Regions from separate parts of the Mucilaginibacter rubeus genome, predicted to be linked through region 2. Evidence: riboswitches for the same ligand, from Rfam matches in the RefSeq annotation. Region 2 holds a riboswitch; the other holds the start of a gene.
What was found. Region 2 has a riboswitch for S-adenosylmethionine ahead of DEO27_RS10055 (O-acetylhomoserine aminocarboxypropyltransferase/cysteine synthase family protein). Riboswitches for the same ligand answer to the same signal wherever they lie in the genome.
Positions count from the first base shown of each region.

Region 1: linked by a shared signal. The riboswitch ahead of DEO27_RS11710 (peroxiredoxin family protein) and the one ahead of DEO27_RS10055 (O-acetylhomoserine aminocarboxypropyltransferase/cysteine synthase family protein) in region 2 are both predicted to bind S-adenosylmethionine.

Region 1 covers NZ_CP043450.1:2,918,948-2,929,204, forward strand. The annotation lists gene DEO27_RS11705 (peroxiredoxin family protein) at 1-997, opposite strand, end outside; gene DEO27_RS11710 (peroxiredoxin family protein) at 1,027-2,340, opposite strand; SAM riboswitch class I at 2,551-2,663, opposite strand; gene DEO27_RS11715 (protein-disulfide reductase DsbD domain-containing protein) at 3,099-3,545, opposite strand; SAM riboswitch class I at 3,642-3,764, opposite strand; gene DEO27_RS11720 (family 2A encapsulin nanocompartment shell protein) at 3,910-4,830, shown strand; gene DEO27_RS11725 (family 2A encapsulin nanocompartment cargo protein cysteine desulfurase) at 4,814-6,739, shown strand; gene DEO27_RS11730 (serine O-acetyltransferase) at 6,758-7,576, shown strand; gene DEO27_RS11735 (cation:proton antiporter) at 7,588-8,889, shown strand; gene adhP (alcohol dehydrogenase AdhP) at 9,025-10,059, opposite strand.
Region 2 covers NZ_CP043450.1:2,446,796-2,457,052, reverse strand. The annotation lists gene DEO27_RS10065 (homoserine dehydrogenase) at 1-509, opposite strand, end outside; gene metX (homoserine O-acetyltransferase family protein) at 509-1,564, opposite strand; gene DEO27_RS10055 (O-acetylhomoserine aminocarboxypropyltransferase/cysteine synthase family protein) at 1,656-2,975, opposite strand; SAM riboswitch class I at 3,224-3,334, opposite strand; gene DEO27_RS10050 (trans-sulfuration enzyme family protein) at 3,554-4,672, opposite strand; gene DEO27_RS10045 (hypothetical protein) at 4,771-5,289, shown strand; gene mqnE (aminofutalosine synthase MqnE) at 5,382-6,575, shown strand; gene DEO27_RS10035 (histidine phosphatase family protein) at 6,665-7,297, shown strand; gene DEO27_RS10030 (menaquinone biosynthetic enzyme MqnA/MqnD family protein) at 7,305-8,048, shown strand; gene DEO27_RS10025 (SDR family oxidoreductase) at 8,199-9,011, shown strand; gene DEO27_RS10020 (hypothetical protein) at 9,237-9,713, shown strand; gene DEO27_RS10015 (bifunctional alpha,alpha-trehalose-phosphate synthase (UDP-forming)/trehalose-phosphatase) at 9,862-10,257, shown strand, end outside.

The DNA of each region.
Region 1 (10,257 bases), 470 kb from region 2:
TTAAACTGTCTTTCTGCTCAAAGCCTATAGCTATCGCCTCAACCCCACGGTTATGGTTTTTATTAAACCATGGCGAAAGGAACACGGTTTGATCGGTACAGTTAGGGCACCAGGTACCCACAATCTCTATGATAGTAACCTTACCTTTATACTTGGCATCGCTTAATGAAACCGGGTTACCGTTCAGGTCAGGGAAAGTGAAATCCAATTTTTTGTAACCTTCTTTCAGGTAAGTTAATTTGTACGGATCAGGTAGTTCGGCTTTATCGTCTTTTACGGCATCAAACTTGGTGTTATCATAAATGCCTTGGCCTATCTCACCACTCAGCGTACCATCCGGATTGATCTTCCCCTTGTAAATTTTAGGGCTCGGACCGGTAAAGCCACTCAGCTCAAATTCATCGCCTTGTACAGTACCCTCCAGCTCGCGGCTGTCGCCGGTTACCTGCATAATTACACCAGTTAATTTATTACCAGTCTGTTTCAGGACAGCTATCTTGTTAGGTACCTGCTCTTTCGAGTAAACTTTCAGCTCCCATTTACCGGTTAAGTTGGCGGCTGGTGCAATATCCTTACCAGGCTCAACAAAACGGTAGCTTTTGCCGTATTCGGCGGTGAAGGGTAGTGAATTCCCTCTGAAACCCGGCACCAGGCTGCGGTATTCGCCACTTAAGGTTCCGTCATCTTCTACTTTGGCAACCAGTGCGGCATCATACGTATTCATTTTAATAAATACCGAATCTTTGCCTACCTGCTTAACATGAAAGTTATCGCGACGGGTACCATTGATGAGCGTGAAGGTAGCATGTTCCGCATCCTTACCTTTCAATTCAAAATTAAAAGGAACTTTTGTTTCGGCTACAGTAAACACGCCGCGCCATACACCTTCTTTGATAAATTTTACCGGCGGATTTTTATCGGCCGCAAACACTGTACTGCTCAACAGCAACCCTACTGTCAGGCATTTGAATGAAGTAATTAAATTGAGTGTTTTCATTTGATAAATTATAGATAGTTAATAGTTGTTTACTTACCTTGACGTGCCGGCTGATCAACAACGGCAGCAGTTTCTGGCGCCGGCTCCGCGATAAGCTCGTCTAAAAGCTTGTTGAATTTCTTTTCGTAATCTTCATGATATTTGCCGGTTACGGTGCCGGTGTAGCCTGTATAGATCTCCCTTACGTCACCTTTTCTGTCGATAATGATCGTAGTGGGGAAAGCGATAAACTTGTTCAATGCAGGTAGTTTTTGCGATACCAGCTTCTTATCGGCTAATCCACCAAAAGCGATATCGTAGTTAATAGCATATTTATCGCGCAGCTTGCCCAGCGTGTATTTAGCATATTCCAGGCTATCTTTTTGCTCGAAGCCTAAAGCAATGGCCTCTACCCCACGGTTATGATTTTTGTTAAACCATGGCGATAGGAACACGGTTTGATCTGTACAGTTGGGGCACCAGGTACCAATGATCTCCACGATCACCACCTTACCCTTATACTTGTTATCGCTCAACGATACCTGTTTACCATCAATCCCCGGAAACGAAAAGTCAAGCTTTTTATAACCCTCTTTCAGGAAAGTTAATTTATAAGGATCCGGCAATTCAACTTCGGCTTTTTTGGCGGCGTCAAACTTCAGGTTTTTATAGATCCCGAAACCCTGTTCACCGCTCAATGTACCATCAGCATTGATCTTACCTTTAATAATGAATGGGCTTGGGCCTGTGAAACCGCTCAACGCAAATTCATCGCCCTGTACAGTGCCTTCCAACTCGCGCGTATCACCTACTACGGTCATTACCACGCCGGTAAGCTTATTACCTTTTTGTTTCAACAGGGCGATGGATGCAGGAACGGCTTCTTTGCTGTAGGTTTTGATTTCCCATTTGCCGCTCAGGTCTGCCGTAGGGGCAACGTCTTTTCCCGGTTCAACAAAGCGGTAAGTTTTACCATATTCTGCTTTAAATGGCAGCGAATTCCCCCTGAAGCCCGGAACCAGGCTGCGATACTCGCCGGTTAAAGATCCGTCGTCTTCAACTTTGGCAACCAAGGCTGCATCATAGGTGTTCATTTTGATGTAAACCGAATCCTGGCCGATAGATTTTACATGAAAATCATCACGACGGGAGCCATTGATAAGCGTAAATACCGCATGTTCAGCATCTTTTCCTTTCAGCTCAAAATTGAAGGGTACTTTTGATTCGCTTACGGTAAATTCGCCACGCCATTTGCCTTCTTTAATAAATTTAGGCTTAGGATCGGCATGCGATACGCCCGCAGTACCGAGCAAAAGCGCGATGCTCAACACTTTTGCTTTAGTTAAGTAATTTGTTGTTTTCATGTTATCAGTTTTAGTTTATTGTTATTGATTTGATTAAAAATTAGACATAGCAATGCCACGTGACCCTGTGAGGCCCTAAAAAATGGAGCAATAAAATTTCAGGAACCGGTTGTTAAAACCAGAAAAGGCGCTGTGCAAAACAACAACATCGCCTTATGGCAATTGCCTGCTGCTGCGGATAGTCATGTTTAGTGTTCATGGTGTTTAGTTAATTTATATTTGCACAGCAACATCGCCCTGCAAAAAAGTTTGAGCACTTATTTCATTGCTGAAAAGTTGCTATAAGATCATCGAGACTTCCTCTCCCTTATTCTTTATAAATCAACTAATTAATGGTGGGGTTAATTAGAATGCTGTAAAGATAGTAATAAATATGATAAATACAATAAAATCTATAGATTTAGTAGAATATTTTTTATTTAGAATTGAATTTCATTAAAATCTTATATTGTAAACAATAAACATCCTGGTCTGTACAGCACACGCCTGTTTTACCACCATAGCAAAGCAACGCACTTAGTACAGCCAGGATGTTGATCTTATTTCAGGATCAATTTTCCGTGACACAAACTGCGCTAATTAACAATACTGGTAACAACAGAAAAGGGCGCCACCATTCTGTTTAAAGGCGTTAGTGATAATATTCGTTTTCGGTTTCATGGTATTAGTTTTTAAAGCGGTTTTTGTACCGCTTCAACATCCGTTTAACAGTTCAGTTGGTGGCTATTGATCTGTTAAACACTATTATTATGTGCTATTTATTTTACAGGGACGCTGAATTCTACATCCTCAGGAGGCAGGCATTGCTTGTCGCTGCACACCATATAATTTAGTGTGCCTTTAACCGAAGTTTGCCCGTTTTTAAGTTTTATTTTTTGCTGAAAAATTACCGATTGCTCAAAGTACTGCACATTCATACTGAACGCCTTTTCATACTTACTGACAGCCTTAGGTTCTGAAGTGTTTCCGCTCAATGTATAGTCATCGCTTTTATCAAACGTAAACGAAGTTTTTACCGGGCCGCCATCAGCAACACGCTGCGAATAGATATGCCAGCCTTTTTCAATATCGGCCTTTATAAAAACGATGGCTTGCTCTTTGTCAATCTTTTTTGCCGCGTACGACCATTTTACCGGAGCAAGTATCTGCGAGTAAGCCACAGTGCCAATAACAGAAGTTAAAGCGGTAAGTATGAATTTCTTCATTCGGTATAGTGATGATGTGGTTTATTCTCTTCTTTTTTGGGGTTCAGTAAACTTACCAGGAAAAGAGCTGTGGAGATATTTGTATAAACCTGTAGCATCTTATCTTTCTCCCCTTGCCGGGAGCAGGAATTAGCACCTTTTACAATATTACAATATAAGGTATTGTACAGGTTGCCAAGACTTCATGGGGCCTTTCCCTCCGTCTTTTCTGGATAAGTGTTAAAGAACTGATGATGCAAACATACAATAAAATCTATAATTCCTATAGATTTTATATAATTTATTTTATATCATTGCAAAGCAGGTGTTAAACATTGAAAGCACCACCAAATCAGCTTTAAACACTTATTTCATTTATTAAAAAATGCCCGATCAAAAACAAAAACAAACCGCTCTCGGCGACGTAGCCGCCAGACAGTTAGCAGTAGCCACCCGTACCGTTCCGCAGTTATCAACCATTACCCCTCGCTGGTTAACACATTTATTAAACTGGATCCCTGTTGAATCAGGCGTTTATCGTTTAAACAAAGTTGTTGATGCTAATAATGTAGAAGTTGATTGCTCTAACCGTGATGAGCGTGAGCTGCCATCTACCTATGTTGATTATGAAGAAAACCCGCGGGAGTATAACCTGAGCGCAGTAAATACAGTATTAGATGTGCATACCAGGGTATCTGATTTGTACAGTAAACCCTATAACCAGATCAGCGAGCAGTTACGCCTTACTATCGAGATTGTTAAAGAACGCCAGGAAAGCGAGCTGATCAACAATCCTGAATATGGCTTATTGAGCAGCGTAGCCTCATCGCAAAAGATAAAAACAAGGCTCGGCCCCCCTACTCCGGATGACTTTGACGAACTGATCACTAAAGTTTGGAAAGAACCCGGATTTTTCCTGCTGCATCCATTAGCGATAGCCGCTTTCGGCCGCGAATGTACCCGCCGTGGTGTGCCGCCGCCAACAGTATCCTTATTTGGGTCACAATTTATTACCTGGCGAGGGATCCCGCTTATCCCATCCGATAAACTACCTATAGTAAATAACAAATCAAAGATCATCCTTTTGCGTACAGGCGAAAGCCGCCAGGGCGTGGTAGGTCTGTTTCAGCCTGGTTTGCCGGGCGAACAGTCACCAGGATTATCGGTGCGCTTTATGGGCATTAACAATAAGGCCATTGCTTCATACCTGGTATCGCTTTACTGCTCATTAGCTGTTTTAGTTGATGATGCTATAGCTGTTTTGGAAGATGTTGATTTAGGTAACTATTATGAGTACAAATATTAATCCGGATAACCTGCCCAGTCTGCAGGAACTGGAACAACTGGCCAACCAGTTTTTTAAGGCCGGGCCGGGCGGCATTGTAAATCAATTGCCAGCTCAGCAAACGCCGGAAGTATTTCCATTGCCGGGCAGTATAGGTGATGCTGATTTATTGGGGCCGCAACACCAGGCCAACGTACCAGCTACGTCAATACCATCAAGTACTATTGGCGGTGGCGGTGTTTCGCCATCGGCTATTAATCAGAATAATGCCATTAACCTGAAGGATCCGCAAACCAGTTTCGCGGATCCTAATTTAAGCGCACATACTAATGCTTCGGAGCCTGTCCGGCATAGCCCGGTTAACACTTTTGGAGCGCAATTGCCCTCAAAACCCAGCTTTGGTTACGACTCATATTTGGTAAAAACAGATCTGATACCTAATGTGGCTTTAAAGCAAAATTTCGAGGTTGAGCAGCTTTCAACCGCTCCCCAAAATCTGCTCCACTTGCCTTATCAACAAGACCAGGGTTTTGAAGCGGACCTGAAGAAGATATTAAGCAATATTAGTACGTCAGGACCTTCAAAAGTGCTACCATTTAACGGTGCACCTTCCGCTACCGAAATCCCTTTTTATTTTTTATCGGATAGCCATGGATTACCGGCAGTAAAATCCGACGAGAAAAGGGTTAAGCAGGTTGGTATCAGTAGCATTATCAGTCCGCCGTTTGATGTAAACATTGTAAGGCGCGATTTTCCGATTTTACAAGAACAGGTGAACGGGAAACAATTGGTATGGCTTGACAATGCAGCCACTACCCAAAAGCCCCGGCAGGTGATTGAGCGCATTACCTATTTTTACGAGCACGAAAATTCAAATATCCACCGCGCCGCCCATGAACTGGCGGCAAGGGCAACGGATGCTTACGAGGGCGCACGCAAAAAAGTGCAAACCTTCCTGAACGCGGGATCAATTAACGAGATCATTTTTGTACGTGGCGCAACCGAAGCCATCAACCTTGTAGCCAAAACGTGGGGAGAGCAAAATTTGGTTGCAGGTGATGAAATTGTTGTTAGCCAGCTTGAACACCACGCTAATATAGTTCCGTGGCAGCAGCTGGCGGCTAAAAAGGGTGTAAAAATTAAAGTGATCCCCGTTGATGACGATGGCCAGATCATCCTTGACGAATATGTAAAAATACTTGGCCCTAAAACCAAACTGGTTTCATTTACACAGGTATCAAATGCCTTAGGTACGGTCACGCCAGCCGCTCAAATTGTTCATCTCGCACATCTGGCCGGGGCCAAAGTATTGGTTGACGGCGCACAGTCTGTATCGCACATGCCGGTTGATGTACAGGCTTTAAATGCCGATTGGTTTGTATTTTCGGGACATAAAGTGTTCGGCCCTACAGGTATAGGTGTGCTTTACGGCAAAGAAGAGCTGCTCAATCAAACCCAACCCTGGCAAGGCGGAGGTAACATGATCAAGGATGTTACTTTTGAATACACCCAATACCATGATGCACCCGGACGCTTCGAGGCCGGAACCGGTAACATTGCAGACGCGGTTGGTCTTGGTGCGGCTATTGACTATGTTACCCGGCTGGGCATGCCTGCTATCGCCCAGTATGAACATTACCTGCTTGAATATGCTACTCATCTGCTAAAAGAAGTAAAAGGGATCCGGTTGATTGGTACCGCAAAAGAAAAAGCCAGCGTATTATCATTTGTGCTTGTGGGCTACAAAACCGAAGAAGTTGGTCATGCTTTAAATGAACAAGGCATCGCCGTACGTTCAGGTCACCATTGCGCCCAGCCTATCTTAAGGCGCTTTGGTGTTGAAGCCACAGTGCGGCCCTCACTGGCATTCTATAATACTTGTGCCGAAATTGACCTGTTGGTAAATACTCTTCACAGTCTTAAAAGATAAACCACCAAAACCACCACAATGAAAGACGATAAGCTTGACAGTTTTATACAGTTGCTTTATGAAACTCATAAAGCCGAGTGGGAAGCTACTCCAAAGATCAGACAGTGCGTTGGCTGGCTGTCTGATCTGTTTGAGTTTCTATTCCCGAACAACCATGCCAACAAACTATCGATATACGGCGGGCACCTGAAAAAGAACCAGATAGATCTTGAAAACATATTACTTAGCTACCTCGATCCAAAGGATCTTGATATTGAGGCTGCCGTAGCTTCGTTTTACGATTCATTGAACGAAATTTACGACCGTCTGCGGAAGGATGCCTCCATGATCTATGAAAAAGACCCGGCAGCGACCAGTGTACATGAGGTTATTGTTTCATACCCTGGCTTTTACGCTATAGCTGTTTATCGCATAGCGCATCAGCTTACACGGCTAAACATCCCTATTTTACCCAGGATATTATCTGAGCACGCGCATGGCCAAACCGGTGTAGATATCCATCCCAAAGCAGAAATTGGAGTACCGTTCTGCATAGATCATGGCACAGGTATAGTAATTGGTGCAACAAGCATTATTGGAAAGTATGTTACGATTTATCAAGGTGTAACATTAGGGGCGGCACAAGTAAGCAAAGAATTATCCGAAACCAAAAGGCACCCAACAGTTGAGGATAACGTAGTGATTTATGCCCGCAGTACCATTTTAGGTGGACGTACTGTTCTCGGTCATCATAGCGTAATTGGAGGCAGTGTGTTTTTAACAAAAAGTGTTCAGCCCTTTTCCCATGTTTTCAATACCCATCAATTACGAATTGAGGTAAAGGAAAACCTACAATAAATTTTTTCAATATGGTTTCTAAACTTAGCTCATCAGAGATAATACACTTTTTGCTTATCCTGCTTATCATCCTGATACCTGCAAGGCTATTGGGTGAGCTATGCCGCAGGTACAAACTACCTGCCATCATTGGCGAGATTTTCGCCGGGATTATTGTAGGCCCTACCGTAGTTGGGGCCTTGGCTCCCGGTCTTTTTAATGGTGTGTTTCTATCAACGCCTCATGCCTTCCAGGCATTTGACGGCATTGCCAACATAGGTATTATTTTACTGATGTTCATTGCAGGCTTTGAGGTAGATCTGAAGCAGATCAGACAGAACGGAAAGCAGGCTATCAGTATCAGCCTTACCGGTATCTTATTCCCGTTTGCCATCGGCTTTGGCTCTGTTTGGTTTTTATATCAGAGTCATTTTGCCAATGGCTTTAATAACCAACTGGTAACTTCACTATTTTTTGGCACAGCGCTTTCTATCACCGCGCTATCGGTGATCACCAAAATATTGCTCGATCTGGACCTGCTCAACACGCGGATAGGCAATATTGTGCTTACATCGGCTATGGTGGATGATTTTCTGGGTTGGATCTTGTTTTCGGTAATCATTCAACTGATGAACGTAGGCAAAGGCGACGCTTCATTTTGGGCAGTGAGCATAGTTGTACTTTACGCGGTTTTCATGCTTACCGGCGGGCGTTGGCTTATTCATAAACTATTAGCCTTGGCCGGCAAAGGCGAGAAACCAGGGCGGGTGCTTACTATGTCTGTTTGCTTGTGCTTGATCAGCGCATGCGTTACCGAAGGGCTTGGTGTACGTGGCATCTTCGGCGCCTTTTTGGTAGGTATCGGCATTAATGATTCCCCATATTTTACCGAGAAACATAAGCACGTTTTACACCAGTTTACCATTAATGTATTGGCTCCATTATTTTTTGCTTCAGTTGGTTTAAGGCTAAACTTCATAGCCAATTTCGACATGGAAGTTGTAGTGATCATTCTGGTTATAGCCTGCCTGGCTAAATTAGTAGGTGCCGGAATTGGAAGTGCGATGAGCGGCATGAGTAAAAACGAATCGATAGCTGTAGCCTTTGGGATGAATGCCAGGGGTTCGCAGGAAATAGTTTTAGGATTGCTGGCTTTACAGGCCAAAATCATCAGCGGGCCAGTGTTTGAGGGCTTGGTAGTAATGACCGTAGCCACCATGATCATCTCGGGACCGATCATGAAACATTATTTTCTGAAAGAACAAAAAAAGCAGTCGGCTCAGGAGGCTTTAGCGCAACCCATACATGCTAAAACTATCCAGGATTTGTTGTGACTTCAAGAAGAATTAATTGCATGAATATACAGTACAATTGTCAAAGCAAAATGGGCGGCCTCCCTATAGAGGCAGCCCATCATCAATTACGGTATCGTTTACTACAATTAAACTATCAATAACTCGAAAAGAAACCTAAGGTTTTGCTATTTCCAGAACTATCCTTCCGTTTATTTCGCCTCGTTTCATTTCGTTAAAAACCTCGTTAATATTTTCGAGTTTTTCGGCCCTGACGGTAGCTTTAACTTTTCCTTCTATCGCAAAGGCTATAGCTTCCTGCATATCTATCCTGGTACCAACAATTGAACCGCGGATGGTATAACGATTAAGCACGGTGTTAAATATGGAAAGGTCAAAGTTACCAGGCGGCAGGCCGGTTAATGATATAGTCCCCTTACGTCGTAATGCAGTTAATGCCTGGTTAAAGGCAATGGGTGATACTGCAGTTACCAGTACCCCGTGCATGCCCCCGGTATGTTTTTTTATATAAGCACCAGGATCTTCTTCGAGCGCATTCACAACGATATCAGCCCCAAGTTCTTGTGCGAGCTGCAATTTATCATTAGCAACGTCAATTGCAGCCACATGTAACCCCATAGCCTTTGCATATTGTACGGCCATATGCCCCAAACCGCCGATCCCCGAAATCGCGATCCAGTCTCCCGGTTTGGTATCAGTTTCCTTTATACCTTTGTAAACGGTAACACCGGCACAAATTACAGGTGCAACTTCAAGAAAATTAATATTGGCAGGAAATCGTGCTACGTAACGGGCGTCAGCAACTACATATTCTGCATACCCACCATCAACGCTGTAGCCCCCGTTTTTCTGGCTTTCGCAAAGCGTTTCCCAACCGGTAAAACAATATTCGCAACAACCGCAGGCACTAAATAACCAGGGCACACCAACAATGTCACCCTCTTTCAAATTTTTGACATTTGCCCCCAGCGCGGCAACATAACCTATTGCCTCATGGCCGGGGATAAGCGGTAATTTGGGTTTTACCGGCCAGTCGCCTTCGCAGGCATGCAAATCTGTATGACATACACCGCAAGTAATCACTTTAACTAATATCTGATCATTTCCGGGTTCTTTTACAGGAACCTGTTCTATGGCCAGTGGTTGGCCAAAAGCATGCAGAACCGCTGCCTTCATTGTTTTTGGTATCATGATAAAAGGATTTGTTATCTCAAAAATATCATTTTAGTCGCTTATAAAATATAGCCTTTAGCACTATATAAAATGACATTAATCACCTGAAAAACGAACTAATGATCTGGCTACGGCCTGTATGAGGAATGCCAACACCATATGCACTTGTTGAGAAGTTAATGCAAGCTCAAAGTGTATTTTTTATATTTTGAACGT
Region 2 (10,257 bases):
GCACTGTCATAATCTAAACCTTCAATAAAGCCTTTTGAAAGGATGTAATTTGATGAACCGTTGAAAATACCGCTTATCGAGTGTAATAATTCGTTGTCATAATATTCCTCAAGGTTACGGATGATAGGGATACTGCCGCAAACTGCACCCTCGTATAACAACGATGTTCCATATTGATGCTGGATCTCGATCAGTTCATCCAAATGCAGGGCAATCATTTTTTTACTGGCCGATACTACGTTCTTACCAGATTTTAAGGCCCTTGAAACAATTTCAAAAGCGGCTTCGGTATCATTGATCAACTCAACTATCGTGTTGATCTCCGGGTTATTAAGCAGTTCTTCTTTATCGGTAGTAAATAAATGAGCCGGTAAAGAACGTTTTTTGGTTGGATCTTTAATAGCAAATTTTACTATCTCAATGTTTAGCTTTTTTGTTTTTACGATATCATATAAACCCTGGCCCACAACTCCAAATCCGAAGAGGCCGATATTTAACTTTTTACTCATTACGCTGTACGTTGCAGTTCTATAATTTTTCCTTTCACATCGGTTTTAAAAAACGATGTAAATATGTTTGTTAATGCTTCTGTTTCAATTAAAAATCCGTCGTGCCCATAAAACGAATCCAGTTCGGCAAAGGCAGCTTTCGGGATATGCCTGAAAAGGTATTGTTGCTCCTCAATAGGGAATAACACATCCGATGAAATACCAATAACCAATGTTTTAGCTTTGATCAGGCTCAACGCCTTGTCAACCCCGTTACGGCCACGGCCCACGTTGTGCGAATCCATCACTTTTGTCAGGTACCAATAACTATAGGCATTATAGCGGTTCACCAGTTTCTCGCCCTGGTAGTTTTGGTATGACGATGAGCGAAAGCCATCTTTCACATCGTCGCTTTCTTCCTGCTGGGTGATACCATAGGTTTTATAAGTACGATAGCTTAAAAGCGCGATGCTCCGGGCTGCTTTTAAGCCTTTTTGACCACCTTCCGGCGTGTTACTATAGAAAGTACGGTCGGCAGTGATGGCTAAGCGCTGCGATTCATTAAAGGCAATGCCCCATGGTGAGTGCTTGGCATTGGTAGCAATCAGAATAAGATTTTTGATGCGTTCCGGCTCGATGATTGCCCATTCCATAGCCTGCTGGCCACCTAATGAACCGCCTATCAATACACTGATATTATTGATCTGCAAATGATCGGCAAGCAGTTGGTGTGCCTTTATCATATCCCTTGTAGTAAACTGCGGATAGGATAGGTAATACGGCTGCCCCGTAACCGGGTTAACACTTAGCGGACTTGTGGTACCATAAGGCGAACCCAAAATATTGGCGCAAACTATAAAATGCTCTTCAGGGTTAAAAAAATAACCCTCGCCAATAAGCCCTTTCCACCAGTCAAATACGTCGCTGTTGGCAGTAAGCGCGTGGCATACCCAAACAACGTTATTTTTTTCTTTATTTAACCTTCCATAGGTATGAAAGCCTATCTCTAAACCTTCAATCGCGCGGCCGGATTCAAATTCAAAAGTATCAGTGTATTTAAATATCTCTGCGTTCATTCTTCTATTTGTTATTCCGGGCGCAACCAGATTTTTTCTGGCCGCTGCCCGTAATAACGTTTACTATATCACTTAAAAAAACTATACATTTTTAAACTAACTCACCCTCACTTTGCTTAATTTTTGCAAAAGCTTGTTCAAAATCAGCTTTAATATCATCTATATGCTCAATACCAATGGCTACGCGTAATGATGTCGGCGTAACACCGGCAGATAGCTGCTCTTCATCAGATAATTGCTGATGCGTTGTTGCCGATGGCTGTATGATCAATGTTTTTGCGTCGCCCACGTTAGCTAAATGACTAACCAGTTTCAAATTATTGATTAACTGGCTGGCCTGCGCTTTATCACCTTTGATCTCGAACGATAATACGCCCCCAAAACCATTCTTTAAATATTTTTTTGCAAGGTCGTGGTATGGTGATGATTCCAGTCCCGGGTAATTTACCGTAGCCACTTGAGGATGCTGCTCTAACCATTTGGCCAGCTGCAAAGCATTATCTACATGGCGTTGCACCCTTAATGACAAGGTTTCCAATCCCTGGATATTCAGCCATGAATTAAATGGCGATTGCGATGGGCCAAAATCCCTTAAACCTTCCACACGGGCACGGATGATGAACTGAATGTTACCAAATGGGCCGCCGATGCCAAAAACATCGTTAAATACCAATCCGTGGTAACCTTCAGACGGTTCAGTGAACTGCGGAAATTTGCCGTTACCCCAGTTGTAATTACCGGCATCAATAATAGCGCCGCCAATACTGGTACCATGACCGCCGATCCATTTAGTAGTTGACTCAACAACAACATTAGCGCCATGTTCAATAGGGCGGAAGAGGTAACCACCTGCGCCAAAAGTATTATCGACAATTAAAGGAAGATCATGCCTTTTTGCAACTTCGCTAACCTTTTCAAAATCAGCAATGGTAAATCCAGGATTACCTATCGTCTCCAGGAAGATAGCTTTGGTTTTATCGTCAATAAGTGCTTCGATGTTCGCCGCGGTATCATCTTTGGCAAAACGCACCTCAATACCCAGGCGTTTAAATGCTACTTTAAACTGGTTATAGGTACCGCCATACAGGAAAGGAGAAGTAACAAAGTTATCACCTGCCTGCAGGATGTTATTTAATGCTATAAATTGTGCCGCCTGACCGGATGCTGTAGCCAGAGCAGCAGCGCCGCCCTCTAAAGCCGCAATGCGTTTTTCAAACACATCGGTAGTAGGGTTCATGATGCGGGTATATATATTGCCAAACTCCTTCAGCGCAAACAAATTGGCGCCATGTTCGGCACTGTTAAATACGTATGAAGTGGTTTGGTAAAGTGGTACTGCGCGTGAACCTGTTGTTGGATCAACTTCCTGACCGGCATGTAATTGTAAGGTTTCGAATTTTAAGGTAGACATAGTTGTAATTTTTAATGTGTTTAATTTAGATTTTTTTGTTAAGATGGATTTTGACAAAGCCGGTTTGATAAAACCGGTTTAACATCACACGCTTCTTTTCAGAGAAATGAAAACAGGGGCGTGCTAAGCATCAACAGCAGCAACACATACAAATACAGCCAATAGAGGAGCCAATATGTTGTATGTCACCGTTTAAGGCGTAAAAAGTGTTGTGTTGCGTAAATTTAATTAAACTTTTCATGGTTATAAATTTATATTCCCCGGTGTTATTTGCCGGGACAGGAATTGGCACCTTCTTCAACATTGAAGGGTTGCCAGCGGGTCATTGAGCCTGATCTCTCGCCGCTTCTTTATAAATCAAAACCCGAACTATGTGCGGAGTATTGATCGACGTTGGTATTGCTACCAAATAATGTTCCAAATATAAGGGGTTATTTGGGAATATGCCAAATTTTATTTTAGAAATGAGGTTAAAGGTCAAAGGCGAAAGGTTAAAGGTTTTTGAAATAGGGAATTTTTAACCCGCCTTCATGCTTCTACCTTTTGCCTTTGACCTTTCGCCTTTTACCTCAAGTGGCCTAAAGCGTTAAAGCCTGTTCCATATCAGCTATTAAATCATCTATATGCTCTAAACCAACCGAAACCCTTAGCAGGTTGCGGGGTGTCTTGGTATCCGGCCCTTCAACAGTAGCACGGTGTTCTATCAAACTTTCTACACCACCGAGACTGGTAGCTTTGATAAACAGCTTCAGTTTATTGATGATATTATGCGTGTCGTTTTCATCGCCTTTAATTATAAAGGATAGCATCCCGCCAAAAGCCAGCATCTGATCTTTTGCTATTTCATGTTGTGGATGCGATGATAAACCGGGGTACATAACCTGCTCAACATTAGGATATTGTTCCAAATATTCGGCTAACAACTGTGCGTTTTGTACGTGACCTTTTACGCGGTACGGCAAAGTTTTAATACTGCGTACCAGGTAATAGCAGTCCATAGGCGAGGGGATAGCACCTCCCATTTCCTGTACCTGACGGATCTTTGTCCACCAATCATTTGTTTCGCCTGTAATTAAGGCTCCGCCCATCAAATCGCTGTGGCCGCCAAAATATTTGGTGGCCGAGTGCATTACAATATCTACTCCCAAATCAAGCGGGCGTTGGCAAATTGGTGTTGCAAAGGTATTATCGCACAAAACTTTAATACCTTTTGCTTTGGCTATTGCTACTACTTTTTTTATATCAGTTATCTTAAGCAGCGGGTTTGATGGTGTTTCAATCCAGATCAAGCCTGTTTCGGGTTTAATATGCTGCTGCAATACATCGGTATCGTTTACATCGATAAAATCGAACGTTAATATCCCCGCAAACAGGTTTTTAAGCTGATTACGTAAGCCATGATACATATCATCTGGAGCAATAATATGAGTCCCCGGCTCAAGTGATTGAAATACGGACATCCCAGCCGCGTTGCCCGATGAAAACGAAGCAGCCTCAACGCCGCCCTCCAGTTTGGCCAGTAAATGTTCAAGCGCATGCCTGTTAGGATTGGCTGATCGACTATAGATATAACCTGCCGGGAAACCACCGTCTTCGCCGCGCTCAAACGTGGTTGACATAATAATAGGTTGTATTACGGCCCGTGTTGCTTCATCAACATGGTTACCGGCGTGTATAGCTATCGTTTCTGTTTTCATGGTTCGAAATATGATATCGCCCAAAGTAAAAAAGAATATTTGTTATTAGTTGTAGCGTTTTTTCATTTTTAGCCGAATAGATTATAAAACCTATCCGCATGAAAAGAACCTTTATCCTGATCCTGCTTGTTATAACCGGCTTTACAGCCTGCAAAAAAGATGCAAACGAAACAGCTTACGACAAAAGTTATAAGGTATGGCAAAGCTTTAAAACTGAAAGTAAAAACTCATACAGCTATACGGTTAACGCCGGGTCTGTATTTGGCTACGGCTCCGAAACAAAAATTACTGTGCAAAACGGCGTGGTGGTAGGGAGAGATTTTCTATCATATACTTTAGAGCAAAATCCTAACAGCGCTCCCACTAAAAAAATAAGGGAACAGTGGCAGGAAGATAAAACATCATTGGGGCAACATAATTCAGGTGCCGCATTACTTACGCTTGACCAGATTTATCAAAAAGCCAAAACCGAATGGCTTGCCGCCGATAAGAAAAAGAACACCATTTATTTTGAAACCCAAAATAACGGGATGATATCAGGTGCCAGTTATGCACCTAATGGCTGTCAGGATGATTGTTCGATAGGTATCTCTATAAGCGAGATCAAGGCTCTGTAACTTTAATGTAATTTACCATCAAATTTGGACGATATGTGTCATAACGCATATTACTTTTGTGCTTTTTTGTACATTTGGCCAAATTTATAATGATGCATAATTCAGATAATTTACAGGTATTGCTCCAGGATCCGAATTTATCTGCTGACTTAAAGCACATTGCCCAAAAGGTACTAAATAAACAACGCATCACATTTGATGAAGGCGTTTTGCTTTATGAGCAGGGCGAGCTTGGATATCTTGGCACTTTAGCCAATTACATCCGCGAGGAGCGCCACGGCGATAAAACTTATTTCAATCGTAACTTTCATATTGAGCCAACCAATCTTTGCGTTTATGACTGCAAATTTTGTTCATACTCACGCTTGCTGAAACAAAAATCAGAAGGCTGGGAGTACACCATGGACGAAATGTTTAATATGGTTGCCAAATACGACGGCGAGCCGGTTACCGAGGTTCACATTGTTGGCGGTGTATTGCCCCAATATGACGTGCCTTTTTACCAGGAACTTTTTGCCCGGATCCGGGCCCACAGGCCGGAGTTGCATATAAAAGCGCTTACCCCGGTTGAATACCATTACATTTTCAAAAAAGCCAAAATTGATTATGCCACTGGCATGCGCCTGATGCAGGAAGCCGGCCTGGATTCTATCCCGGGTGGTGGGGCCGAGATCTTTGATCCGGAGATCAGGGACCAGATCTCGAAAGATAAATGTACTGCCGATCAGTGGCTGGCTATTCATGAAGAATGGCATAAGTTGGGCGGCCGTTCAAACGCCACAATGCTTTACGGACATATTGAAGAATACAAGCACCGTGTTGACCATATGGAGCGCCTGCGCCAGTTACAGGATAAAACAGGAGGTTTCCAGACATTTATTCCGCTTAAATTCAGGAATAAAGACAACCAAATGTCGCATGTACCAGAGGTTTCAGTGATTGAGGATTTGCGTAACTACGCTGTAGCCCGTATCTACCTTGACAATTTCGATCATATTAAAGCTTATTGGGCGATGATCAGCCGTACAACCGCGCAGCTTTCGCTTAACTTTGGTGTTGATGATATTGATGGCACATTGGATGATACAACCAAAATCTATTCGATGGCGGGCGCCGAAGAACAACATCCGGGCATGAGCACCAAACAAGTAGTAGAGTTAATTAAACATGTTGGTCGCCAACCAATAGAACGCGATACCTTATATAATGTAATAACTGATTATACCAACTTCGAGTTTGGCGACGAACCGAAACCACAGTATTACAAGTTACCGGTTATTAATTAAGCTTAAAGCCGAAGGCTTAAAGCTGAAAGCAAAACAATAAATATAGCATAGATAAAGCAAAAAAGCTTTAAGCCTTTGGGCTCAAGAAAATGGCACAAAAAACCTTATATATAGTACGCCACGGCCAAACTGAGTTTAATAAACTTGGCATTATTCAAGGCCGCGGAGTTGATACCGATTTAAATAACGAAGGCCGCAAACAGGCCTGCCAGTTTTATGAAGCTTATAAAAACGTTCCGTTTGATAAGATCTATATATCGGCATTAAAGCGTACGCAACAAAGCGTCCAGCCTTTTATTGACCTCGGGCTCCCTTATGAAAAACTTTCGGGTTTGGATGAGCTGGCCTGGGGCGTTCATGAAGGACAAGCACCTACAACTGATAACAAAGCCGCTTTTCTGCAGATTATGCGGGATTGGCTGGATGGCAAGCTGGACAGCAAATTTGAAGGAGGCGAAAGTCCGCGGGAGGTTGAGGTTCGTCAGCGTGAAGCGTTAAAAGTGATCATGAGCCATCCCGAAGAAAAAAACGTGCTGATTTGTATGCATGGGCGTGCCTTACGCCTGTTGCTTTGCATCCTCACCGGTAAGCCTTTATCCGAAATGGATAGCTTCCCACACCAAAACCTGGTATTATATAAGGTAAACTATGATGGCGAAAAATTTGAGATCGCGGATTTCAATAACGCCGAACATCTAAAAAATTCCGAAGAACAGAAATAGCGCATTTGTGAACAAGATCAGAATATCAGCGGTAAGCTACACTAACACCAAACCTTTTTTATACGGCATTCAACATACCGACATCATTAATAAAATTGACCTGAGCCTGGATATCCCTTCAGATTGTGCTCAAAAACTTATCGACGACGTAGTTGATATCGGTCTTATCCCTGTCGCGGCTGCCTTAAGCCTGCCACAATGGGAAATTGTTTCTGATTACTGCATTGGCGCGGTAGGTGCCGTGAACTCAGTTTTCATTTTTAGTAATTGCGATATTAAGAATGTAAAAACCATCCAGCTTGATCCGCAATCGCGCTCATCAAACAACCTGGCCCGTGTGCTTATGAAAAACCGCTGGCAGGTAAATCCGGAACAAGTTATAAATGCACCGGATTACGCCCAGTCAACGGATGAGCATACCGCCTTTGTACAAATTGGCGACCGCACCTTCGGCAAAAAACAACAATATAAATACGTATATGACCTTGCCGAAGAATGGCAAAAATTAACCGGTTTGCCGTTTACTTTTGCAGCCTGGATTGCCAACAAGCCTATCCCGCAGGAGTTTATGGATGAGTTTAACGCTTCGCTGAAATATGGACTTGATCACCGGGAAGACTTGTTTAAGGAACTACCGATGCGTGATGATTTTGACCTGGTTGATTACCTCATGGTTAAAATAGATTATGATTTAACTGAAGATAAGAAGAAAGCTTTGTTCATGTTTCATGATTATATAAAGGCGCTATAATCTCTGAACCGGGATTTGGGCGATTTTTTTAAGATTACAGGACTATTGTTGTTTGATTATGTAATCCTTTAATCACATAAATCCCGGTTCAGACAAAAACAATCTTCCCATCAATTCAATTGCTTATATTAAACACAAAAACGTTTATCTATGAGCAATAACCCCCAACTATTAAAAGGACAAGCAGCTTTAATAACCGGTGCCGATAGTGGCATCGGAAAAGGCGTTGCATTGGCCATGGCCGAAGCAGGCGCCAAATTGCTGATCAATTATGCGCACAACAAAACCGCGGCTGATGATGTAGTCAGCCAGATCAAAGCATCCGGCGGCGAGGCCTTCGCCTTTCAGGCTGATGTGAGCCATGAGGATGAAGTAAAGGCCATGTTTGCCGAAATATTTAAGCAATATGGCACCATCGATATCCTGGTGAATAATGCCGGCTTGCAAAAAGACTCCAAATTTGTTGACATGACACTTGATGACTGGAATAAAGTGATCAGTATAAACCTAACCGGTCAATTCCTTTGCGCCCGGGAAGCAGCAAAAGAATTTATAAAAAGGGGAATTGTTGAGGAGAGAAGTAAAGCAGCCGGCAAGATCATTTGTATGAGCAGTGTGCATGAAGTTATCCCCTGGGCAGGGCACGTGAACTATGCGGCAAGTAAAGGCGGCATCATGATGTTTATGAAAAGCATAGCGCAGGAGCTTGCCCCGCATAAAATCAGGGTCAACGGCATCGGGCCGGGCGCAATTCAAACACCTATTAATAAGGAAGCCTGGGATACCCCCGAAGCGCTGGATAAACTATTGACACTCATTCCATACAACCGGATTGGCCAACCCAATGATATCGGAAAACTGGCAGTTTGGCTGGCTTCAGACGAGTCGGATTACATTACAGGGGTAACAATTTTTGCAGATGGAGGCATGACTTTATACCCTGGATTCGCAGATAATGGCTAAATGACATTTCAATGACAACATAAATCGGTTTAGCAAATCAAAAACGCCATTATTTGGCGTTTTTTCTTTTAGATATTGTAAAATATACACTAAGGTCATTGATAAAATTTAAATTTTGAGGCTATAAAACGCTATAATTATTAAATATTCATAAAAGTTTCAGAAAATTTTAAATATTGATAAGTCTACTGTATTTTTGTTGCAGGATTTAAAATTTAAACGAACATGAAAAAGATATTTTTAACAATAGCAACTGCAGCCTTATTTACCGTTAACGCTTTCGCCGATGGTGGCAAAAAATATGACGGTGGTACCAACGTTTCTTACATCGCTTTACACGGCTTTACTGCTGATTTCGCTGAAGCTACCAACGTTAACTGGACTGTAACTAAAAACGTACAAAAAGCTACCTTCACTGTTGATGGCGTTCAAAAAACTGCTTTCTACAACTTACAAGGTGAATTTTTAGGTACAACTCAACGTGTTGACAACAAAGCTATCCCAGCTAAAGCCCTTAAACAAATCAACAACGAGTACAAAGGTTACGAAGTAGGTGAAGTTATCGTTTACCAGGCTAACACTTCAATCAATGACGCTATCGAGCCAACTTCATACTTTGTTGACTTGAAAAACGACAAACACGAAGTTTTGGTAAGGATCACTCAACAAGCTAACATCGAGTTTTTCCAACAAGTGAAATAATTCCGAAAATTATAACAATTGAAAGCCGTCCTATATATCAGGACGGCTTTTTTTATGTCAAAAAACCACATTTTTACATACAAAAACGCCATTTTTTAAAACAAAAACGCTGTTTTCGCCTTTTAAATATTAATTAATATTTATTAGTATGTCGAAAACAATAATTGTATCAAACCGCTTACCTGTTAAAATTTCCAAAACTGATGGTGCTTACCATTCATCACCAAGCGAGGGAGGCTTAGCAACCGGTTTAGGTTCAATATATAAACAGGGTGATAATGTGTGGATTGGCTGGCCCGGCGTAGAAATAGCCGAGCAGGAAGATAAAGACCAGGTTACAAACGAATTAAAAGATTTAAGCTTAATTCCGGTTTTCTTAGATCAGGAAGAAATTAACCAATACTATGAAGGTTTTAGCAACGAGGTTTTATGGCCCGTTTTTCACTATTACGCTTCAACTTATGCAGCTTACAAACAATCAAATTGGGAATATTACCAGGCTGTAAATAAAAAATTCAGAGATACGATACTCAAGGTAGCCGAA